Linked DNA regions of Pokkaliibacter sp. MBI-7. The protein of the gene in region 1 interacts with the protein of each later gene in a pairwise test. Links are inferred from orthologs where the notes say so. Each region holds a gene or a part of one and is shown on either strand. Other genes may lie near its edges.

Evidence for each region.
Region 2: the proteins of QCD60_RS02240 (region 1) and paaC interact in binary tests that used the Escherichia coli proteins (3 or more experiments, as listed by UniProt). The link is inferred for Pokkaliibacter sp. MBI-7 from one-to-one orthologs.

Annotation. Positions count from the first base shown.
Region 1 is NZ_JARVTG010000001.1:462,444-467,375, forward strand. Bases 616-3,614 are described here. They hold QCD60_RS02240 (response regulator), read right to left. Parts: upstream 2,468-3,614; coding sequence 1,763-2,467; downstream 616-1,762. Other genes in these bases: QCD60_RS02235 (oxaloacetate decarboxylase), read right to left, coding at 616-1,473; QCD60_RS02245 (sensor histidine kinase), read right to left, coding at 2,467-3,614. Outside these bases: QCD60_RS02225 (metallophosphoesterase family protein), read left to right, coding at 1-151; QCD60_RS02230 (hypothetical protein), read left to right, coding at 241-462; more of QCD60_RS02235, read right to left, coding at 610-615; more of QCD60_RS02245, read right to left, coding at 3,615-4,059; QCD60_RS02250 (2-hydroxycarboxylate transporter family protein), read right to left, coding at 4,280-4,932. UniProt on the Escherichia coli protein: Member of the two-component regulatory system DpiA/DpiB, which is essential for expression of citrate-specific fermentation genes and genes involved in plasmid inheritance.
Region 2 is NZ_JARVTG010000002.1:1,376,846-1,381,537, forward strand. What follows is about bases 1,181-3,939. They hold paaC (1,2-phenylacetyl-CoA epoxidase subunit PaaC), read left to right. Parts: upstream 1,181-2,049; coding sequence 2,050-2,829; downstream 2,830-3,939. Other genes in these bases: paaA (1,2-phenylacetyl-CoA epoxidase subunit PaaA), read left to right, coding at 1,181-1,724; paaB (1,2-phenylacetyl-CoA epoxidase subunit PaaB), read left to right, coding at 1,758-2,039; paaD (1,2-phenylacetyl-CoA epoxidase subunit PaaD), read left to right, coding at 2,857-3,429; paaE (1,2-phenylacetyl-CoA epoxidase subunit PaaE), read left to right, coding at 3,549-3,939. Outside these bases: QCD60_RS25955 (hypothetical protein), read right to left, coding at 1-226; QCD60_RS25960 (hypothetical protein), read left to right, coding at 280-633; more of paaA, read left to right, coding at 732-1,180; more of paaE, read left to right, coding at 3,940-4,646. UniProt on the Escherichia coli protein: Component of 1,2-phenylacetyl-CoA epoxidase multicomponent enzyme system which catalyzes the reduction of phenylacetyl-CoA (PA-CoA) to form 1,2-epoxyphenylacetyl-CoA. The subunit C may be essential for structural integrity of the alpha subunit.

The DNA.
Region 1 (4,932 bases):
CCTGCTGGAATGGCACGAAGCGGGCTGGCAGGTGGAACTGGTGCGCGTCCCCTATGACCATGAACTGGCCGCACGCATTGCTGCCAACCGTGGCCGCCATGACTGGGCGCATTACCTGCGAACGGGCCGGGGGCTGCATTCTACGAGCTGACAGGAGCATCACTTTTACTGCAGAGGGCCACTGCAGAGGGCCACTGCAGAGGGCCACTGCAGAGGGCCACTTCAGAGAGGCACAGCAAGATGGGAAAACTGATAGGAATACTGGCACTGCTGGGATTGATCTGGATCTGTGTGCGCCTGATCCGTGGCTCAAAATCTCGCCAGCACGACAGCAGCACGTCAGATACTTCGATGAACAACAGCTATGACGATGCCTCGTCTGGCAGCGCTCATGACAGCTGCAACTCAGGCAGTGACAGTGGAGGTTGTGACAGCGGAGATGGGGGTGGAGGGAGCGACTAGGCGCGCTGGGACAGCACGGGGCTGAAGATCCCTGGGTTAAATTGGCCGAACAAGGGCCGCTGCTGACAGCGCCACCACTCGCTCAAAGACCAACTTTAACGCCGGGATGTCATCACGAGGCAAATACAGTGCCTCAGCTGTAAAGCCTTACTCTTCTACATCCATATACTCACGCGCCCAGACAATATATTCCTCCGGGTTGGTGTACTTGTGTGCCAGTGCCGTTGCTGACAGCGGAGAGGCTTCACCACCACGCTCCAGCCGCAGGCAGTCGTAGGTGGCCTTGATGGCAGCAAAGTAAGCCGCATGGCCGTTGACCACTATACGCACACCTAGTTTAGCCAGACGGGCACGATCATTCAGTTTGGGGTTGCCATAGGTCACCAGCATCAGCGGAATGCTGACTGCGGCAGCGATCTGCTCCAGATGCTCGAAGTCTTCAATCCCCACAATGCAGATACCATCCACGCCGGTCGCCTGATAGGCGCTGACCCGTCGGATGACTTCATCGGTAGAGATGACCGAGGCATTGGTACGGGCAATGATGGACAACGCCGGATCAACCCGCGCTTCCAGTGCCGCACTCAGTTTGCCGACGGCCTCTTCAATACTGATCAGATCGGTGGATTTATGTCCGAACTTGGCTGGCAGCATGGTGTCTTCCAGCGTCAGCGCGGCAATCCCGGCACGCTCCAGCTCCACCACAGTACGCATGGCGTTGAAGGCATTGCCATAGCCATGGTCAGCATCAGCAATCACCGGCAGCTCGGCGACGCGGCCAATGCGGGTGGCCTGTTCAACAAATTCACTAAGGGAGATCAGCGCAAAGTCAGGTGCGGCAAGCACCTGCATGGACGCGACCGAGCCACCGAGGATCCCCACTTCGAAACCAAGGTCAGAAGCGATGCGGGCAGACATGGGATCAAACACGGAGGCGGTGTAAAAGCACTCCTGGCTTTCCAGCAGCTGACGGAAGCTCAGGCGCAGATCATGATGAGAAGCGTGTTGCATAGGCTGTTCCAGACAGGCCCGGTATCCGGATCGGGTGAACACCGGGCGAATGGGTTTTAGCAGAAGAGTGAACCGGCACCACCGGCAGAGGTGGCTCCGTTGTGCTTCAGGTGAGTGCACCGGAAGATGTTCAATCAACTGTTAGACTAAAGTCGAAAAGAGTCTAGCAAAACTCGTTCCTTCGTCCCAACACCTATGGCAATAAATTTAAGTAATAAAACGAAAACTCATAGTCCATGCACAGAGTCAGGATCGATTTTATCCAGCCTGCATCAGGAGCATTACAGAATTATGCTGCCGTTCCGCACCAGCGGAACACCCGCTCAGGCCGGCCGCGGGTGCCATAGTTGAGCTCCAGACTCAGTAACTGTTCGGCTTCCAGATATTCCAGATAACGTCGTGCGGTGGTTCTGCCAATGGTCAGCTCGGTCGCAATACGCTCGATGGTAAAGCCTTCATCCGGCGCTGCGCGCAGCAGCTCGGTGACCGCCCTGAGAGTGACCTCATCAATGCCTTTGGGGGTGCCGCGCTGTGGTGCAGGCACCGTGGGCCGCCCAAGCAGCGAGTCGATGCTGTGCTGATCCAGCTCTGCCTGCCGCTGCAGGGTGGCTTTGACCTCGACAAAGTGCTCCAGACTCTGGGCAATGCGCGCCAGCCGCAGGGGTTTGACGATGTAGTCGAACACCCCTTCCTGCATGGCAGCCTGAATCACCTCGGTACTGCGGCTGGCCGTAATCACTATGACGTCGCACGCCATGCCCTGCTGACGGCAGTAACGCACCAATTCGAGGCCGTCACCATCGGGCAGCGACATGTCCACCAGCAGCAGATCAGGCACCTCGCCCAGCAGCAGGGTACGGGCTTCGGCCAGACTTTCCGCGACCCCCATCACTTCAAAGGCAGCACGCTGGCTGACCACACTTTCTACGATGGGGTTAATGCGCCGATCGTCTTCGACGATCATCACCCGAAAGGGATGGGCGGGTGTGCTCATCAGTTGCTCTCCTCAGGTTTGGGCAGGTAGACACTGAACAGGGTGGTCTGCTCCGGTGTGCGCTCCCACACCAGACTGCCCTGATAACGATTGACGATCTCCTTGACCAGATAGAGGCCCACGCCGTGGTCCCCCGCCTGCTGGCTGACGCCGTATTCAAACAGATGGTCCGCCAGCTGCTCATCCACGCCTGCACCACTGTCTTCCACTTCCAGAATGATGTGCTTACCGGCATCACTGATCGACAGACTGATACGGGCAGGCAAGGCAGCACTGGCACGGGCGGCACGCAGGCCATTGTCGAGCAGATTGCCAAGAATAGTGATCAGCTCCACTGACAGGGCATGGGGATATTCCTGCAGGCGGCTCAGGGGGTCGAACTCAAACGCCACGCCCAGCTCACGGGCGCGATTGAACTTGCCGAGAATCAGACCGGCCACCGGGCGGTCGGCAATGGCCGCCATTACCTGCTGTAACAGCGCCTGATAGTCCTCACTCTCAGTGTGAATCAGCGCCAGTGCCTTGTCGGTCTCTCCCATCTGCAGCAGCCCGGCCAGCGAGTTGAGCTTGTTGGCGTACTCGTGGGTCTGCATACGCAGCATATCGCCATACTGGCGCAGATGGCTGATCTGGTGGGATAGCTCATTGACGTCCCCTTCAGCGCGGAAGGTCATCACCTGCCCCATGGCACGGCCGCGCCAGAGAATCGGCAGTACTTTGCTGGAATAGCTTTGCCCGGCCAGCGTGAAGCCCTGCTCTGACAACCCCTGCGCATTGGCACTGAACATCGGCAGCACCAGCGGGCAGACCTCAGCCAGCGGCTGGCCGACCAGCTCATCCGGGCTGTAGCGGCCCAGTTTCAGACACTGCACGGCCGTCTGGTTGATGGTGAGAATGCGTTGCCCGGCATCAATGGCCAGAATGGCGTCGAAAACGCTCTCCAGTACCAGTGCCTGCTCGGTGAACTTGCGTGCTATCTGCTCCGGCTCCCAGTCCATCAGGGTCTTGCGTAAGCGGCGGTGGATAAACCAGGCCAGCGCAGCAGTGAGACAGCACACCAGCAGCACCAGTGCCACCAGCCACAGCAACTTGTCGTTGAGCAGCTCCTTAATAGTGGCCTGCAGATAGCCGACCACCACCGCACCAATAATCTGCCCTTTCGCATCCCGCACCGGGGCAAAACTGCGCACGGCGTTACCGAGGGAGCCGGTCGCTTCGGAGTGATACTGTCGCCCCTGCTGCAGCGCAGGCCAGATGTCTTCACCGATAAAGCGCTGCCCGATCAGCTCAGGGCGGGGGTGCGTCAGGCGTCTGGCCTGTTCGTCAGTCACCACAATATAGGCGGCGCCGGAGAGCTGGCGCTTGTGTTCGATGCTGCGCTGTAACTGCGCCGTGCTCTGCACAGTGGAAGCACTCAGGGCGGCAATCACTTCCTGATCCTGTGCCAGCACCTCCGCCAGCTGATCGCCGTGGCGGGTCAGGGTATCGAGATAATCGACCCGCAGCCCCACCACCAGCAGGGCCGTCAGCAGCAGGGCCTGTACCAGTGACAGGCCGACAGAATACAGCGCGATCTGCTGACGGAGCTTCATCGTGGGAAGAATGCCTGAAGGATGGGAACGCTGATGGTGTGACACGGTCGGGTGTAAATCAAGAGAGTGGCCGCCCGGAGGGGCTAACGCTGAAAAAATGGAGAGGAAGCACAAGGCGACCTCTCCAGAAACTGTGGAGTCAACCGGAGTTGTGCCACAAGAGGAAACTGACTGCGGGCCGAATCAGACCCGCATCACCTACGGCCTGAAACGCGTGTTCCTAGCCACCGGCAAACAGCTGAATCAGCATGGTCGCCAGCACCAGCATCATCGCCCCACCGATACGGGAAGAAATCTGGGCAAAAGGCATCAGCGTCATGCGGCGACTGGTCGCCAGTACCGCCACATCTCCGGTGCCGCCCATGTTGGCCATGCACAGACCGGCAGTAATACTGGCCTCGATCGCATGGAAGCCCAGCAGATAGCCAATCAGCGCAGAGCCGACCACCGCACCGATAACCGTGACAAACACCAGCACCAGATAGGTCAGGGAGAAGGTGCTGATCAGCTCATCGATATTGGTATAAGCCACACCGATACCCACCAGCAGCGCCGGGGTAAAGTTCACCACCACAAACTGGAACCAGTGGGCCGCAGCCAGTTCGTAGCGACGGGGAATCAGACCCAGTACCTTGATCAGTGCAATGCACAGAATCATCAGGGCATAACTGTGCATGGGGATGAACTTGCTCAGCACCGCACCCAGCACAAACATAGAAGCACTAAGGAACAGACCAACGCCGAGAAACTGTGGATCAGCCTTCACGCTTTCGGTTTCATCGGCAGGCGCAAAGGTGGCACTGCGCATCAGCTGGCCGTTGCCGGTCAGGCCGGGGTAACGTTGCCCCAGACGGTGCAGCAGTCCGGCGGTAA
Region 2 (4,692 bases), on another replicon or contig:
TCCTTTTGAAACTTAATCCGATATTTTGTAGCACAGGATTACCACTGAAAGTCATCATGCCTCCATTCCCAGAAAACGTAGTATCACCGTTTTCATTGATGGTCATAGACGCCTTTCCTTTAGCAAGAATTTTGGCGGTCATTCCCTTGTCTTTCGAGTATGCCAATTCGATAAAGCGACCCACGGCAAGTTTTACTTCCGGGCTTTGAATTTCTGCTGAGCTCATCGATTTTCCTTAATAGCTGTCGGCAACGCTCCCTCTTCAGGAAAGGAGCACTTATGGCAGGCCCACAGCAGCAGAAAATAAACCAGCCCTTCCCTGTTGTGGTGCCTGCACATCGAGCGGCACTTCGTGCAGTCCTGCACGCCATTCAAGCAGCAGAAAGGGTATGGGCATCACCGCCGAAGATCAACCCGCCCGGCAGGCACACCTGCCTGTCTCCTTACAGGCAACATCAGGCAGCAGCCTGTTCACTTCTCCCTGCGCAGAAATGCACATCAAAATATGACACGCAATTTTGTTTCAACTTGGTTTTTATAAAGCACACAAAGCAAAACCTCTCAAAGACGAATCACACCATAGAGCCATTTTTACTTGATCTATCGTTGAAATCATACCGATCACAAATGTGATACATATAAAAACTGTAGACATCATTTTTATGTATCATATAATCAACCCCATACAGCACATTTTGTGCTCAACAGACAAAAACAAGAGGAGCCACTGCATGTATGCTCAACTCGTAGAGACCGGGGTGAAGCGGGTTCGTAATCTGGATGAGATGTCGCCCGAGGAGCGACACTTTCAGGAGAAGATCGATGCCGAGATCAAGATCGAAGCGAAGAACTGGATGCCCGAAGCCTATCGCCGCACCCTGATTCGGCAGATCTCTCAACATGCTCATTCAGAGATCGTCGGCATGCTGCCTGAGAAGAACTGGCTGACCCGCGCCCCCAGCTTCAAGCGCAAACTGCAGCTACTGGCCAAGATTCAGGACGAAGCCGGACACGGCCTGTACCTGTACAGCGCTATGGAAACCCTCGGCGCTGACCGTGACGACGAAGTGGCCAAACTCCATCGCGGCGAAGTGAAATACTCCTCTATCTTCAATTACCCCACCCGCAGCTGGGCCGACATGGGCACCATTGGCTGGCTGGTGGATGGCGCCGCTATCGTCAATCAGGTGGTGTTGCAACGCACCTCCTACGGCCCCTACTCCCGCGCCATGATTCGCATTTGCAAGGAAGAAAGCTTCCACCAGCGCCAGGGCTACGAAATCCTGCTGACCATGATGCGCGAAGGCAACGACGAGCAGAAAGCCATGGTGCAGGACTCCATCAACCGCTTCTGGTGGCCTGCGCTGATGATGTTCGGCCCCACCGATACCGACTCCCCCAACTCGGCTCAGTCCATGGCGTGGAAGATCAAACGCATGTCCAACGATGACCTGCGCCAGCGCTTTATTGATCAGACTATTCCGCAGCTGGAGCTGCTCGGCTGCACCGCACCGGACCCCGACCTGAAGTGGAACGAAGCACGCGGCCACTATGACTTTGGCGAGATCGACTGGAGCGAGTTTTACGATGTGCTGAAAGGTAACGGCCCCTGCAACCGTGAGCGCCTGCGCACCCGTCGCGAAGCCATCGAGAACGGTGACTGGGTACGTGAAGCCGCCACGGCTTACGCCAGCAAACAGCAACAAAAACAACACGCCGCCTGATTGGCCGTTTGATGAGATTCTGAGGTAAGCACGATGTCTGACTGGACCCTTTTTGAAGTCTTCGTTCGCAGCAAGCATGGCCTGAACCATAAGCATGTGGGCAGCGTCCACGCCGCTGATGCCGCCATGGCACTGGAAAATGCCCGTGATCTTTACACTCGTCGCAGCGAGGGCGTCAGCCTCTGGGTGGTGCCTTCAGCACAGATCACCGCCTCCTCACCGGACGACAAAGACCCGCTGTTTGATCCGTCGGATGACAAGGTTTATCGCCATGCCACCTTCTATGTGTTGCCCAAAGAACTGGACCATATGTAAGGAGAGCGGCATGACTGCACAACTGAATAGCACCTGCCGTCAGGCGCTGGTGGATTACCTGCTGCATCTGGGCGACAGCGACACGGTGATGTCACAGCGCCTGTGTGAATGGGTCGGCCATGCTCCCGCACTGGAAGAAGAAGTGGCCCTCGCCAACGTCGGCCTCGACCTGCTGGGTCAGGCTCGTAGCTGGCTGAGCTATGCCGCTGAGCTGGAAGATCAGGGCCGCGATGCCGACCAGCTGGCGTTTCTGCGTGACGAGCGCGAATACCGCAATCTGCTGATTACCGAGCAGGCCAACGGCAACTTTGCCGACACCATGGCCCGCCAGTTTTTCTTCGATGCCTGGCATTTCCATCTGCTGACCGCCCTGTGCCAGTCCACGGATGCACAGGTGCAGGCCATCGCCCGCAAAGGGCTGAAGGAAGTGACCTATCACCTGCGTCGCTCCACCGCCTGGATCAAACGTCTGGGTGATGGCACAGCAATCAGCCATCAGAAAATGCAGGATGCCATCGACGATATCTGGACCTATACCGGCGAAATGTTTACCGCCGCCAGCACCGACCCATTGCTGGTGGAAGCAGGCATCGTGCCTGCCAGTGCACCGTTGCAGCAACAGTGGCTGAACTATGTGCAGACCACCCTGCAGGAAGCGACCCTCACCTGCCCGGATGAGAACGCCTATATGCAGATCGGCGGACGCCAGGGTCTGCACACCGAGCAGCTGGGTTATCTGCTGGCCGAAATGCAGTTTCTGCCGCGCGCCTACCCCGGCGCGACCTGGTAAGAGCAACACCTTCGAGGAGAGCTGACCATGCAGCACACTACCGCCGCGGTTGCCGCCAGCGCCTTTGGCCTGATCAGCAGCGACCGGCCACGCACCCTGTTGCGTGAAGACGGACAGCGCCCCGCGCTGGATGCTATCTGGCAACTGCTGGATACCGTGCCAGACCCGGAAGTGCCGGTGATCAGCGTGGTGGAGCTGGGTATCGTGCGTCAGCTCGACTGGCAGCAGGACCGGCTGGTGGTCACCCTGACCCCGACCTATTCCGGCTGCCCCGCAACGCAGGCCATCGCCGACGCCATTCATATGGCGTTATGGCAGGCCGGGCTTGAACAGATTGAGCTGCAGGAGCAGTTGTCACCGGCCTGGACGACCGACTGGATCAGCCAGAGTGGCCGCGACAAGCTGCGCGCTTACGGCATTGCCCCCCCGGCAGGTAGCGCCAGCAAGCGCACCCTGCTAGGCGAGGAGCCGGAAGTGCACTGCCCTCATTGCGGCTCGGTGCATACCAGCGTGATCAGCGAATTTGGCTCCACTGCCTGCAAGGCACTGTACCGCTGCGACGACTGCCGCGAGCCCTTCGACTATTTCAAATGTATCTGATTCAAATGCATCTGATTCACGTGCCTCTGAGCTGAAACGCCTGACGCAGCCGCCACGCCGTCTGGCGCGGCCTGCTGGCCCATGAAGTTGGCATAACAACAAAATTGATCGAGGTAACCATGAGCCGTTTCTATTCCCTTGATGTGGCCAATGTGCGCCAGGAAACCCGCGATGCAGTGTCTGTCGCCTTCGCCATTCCCGCCGGGCTGCAGGACACCTTCCGCTTCAGTCAGGGCCAGCATCTGGTGCTGCGTACCCGCATCAACGATGAGGAAGTACGTCGCTCCTACTCCATCTGCTCCGGTGTGCATGACGGCGAATTACGCATTGCCGTCAAACGCGTGGCCGGTGGTCTGTTTTCCAACTGGCTGAACGATCAGGCGCAGGCCCTTTTGCACAGCGCCCAGCCGCTGCAACTGGAAGCCATGCCACCTGCGGGACATTTCAGCACCGAGCTGGATGCAGAGCGGGTCGGTCACTATCTTGGCGTTGCTGCAGGCAGCGGTATCACCCCTATTATCAGCATCATCAAAACCACGCTGGATACCGAGCCGCAGAGCACCTTTACCCTGTTCTATGCCAACCGCTCGACCTCCAGCACTATTTTCCGCGAGCAGCTGGCTGACCTGAAAAACCGGTACATGGGCCGCCTCAACCTGGTGTTCCTGATGACCCGCGAACAGCAGGACATCGACCTCTACAACGGCCGTCTTGATCATGACAAATGCAAGGCGCTGTTCGACCGCTGGCTGGATGTTCCACATCTGACCGCGGCCTTCCTGTGTGGCCCGCAACAGATGATCGAGCTGGTCAGTGAAGCGCTGCAGCAACACGATCTGGACAAAGCCCGCATCCACTACGAACTGTTCGGCACCGGTCTGCCTGCCACCGCCCGCCGCCAGCGTGACAGCAGTGGCGAAGCCATTGCCGCCGAGCTGTGCGACGTCACCGTTATCGCAGACGGCCGGCAGATCAACTTCGGTCTGGCCCGCGATACCCGCAGCATTCTGGATGCCGGTAACGAACACGGCGCCGATCTGCCCTACTCCTGCAAGGCCGGCGTGTGCTCAACCTGCCGCGCCAAGGTGGTGGAAGGCGAAGTGGAAATGGACGTCAACTTCGCGCTGGAAGACTACGAAGTCAAAGCAGGCTACGTGCTGTCGTGCCAGTGCTTCCCGGTCAGCAAAAAGGTCGTCCTCGACTTCGACACCCTGTAATCGCTCTGCGCACCTGCGCAGCCTTGCGGCAGTACAAAACGTCATC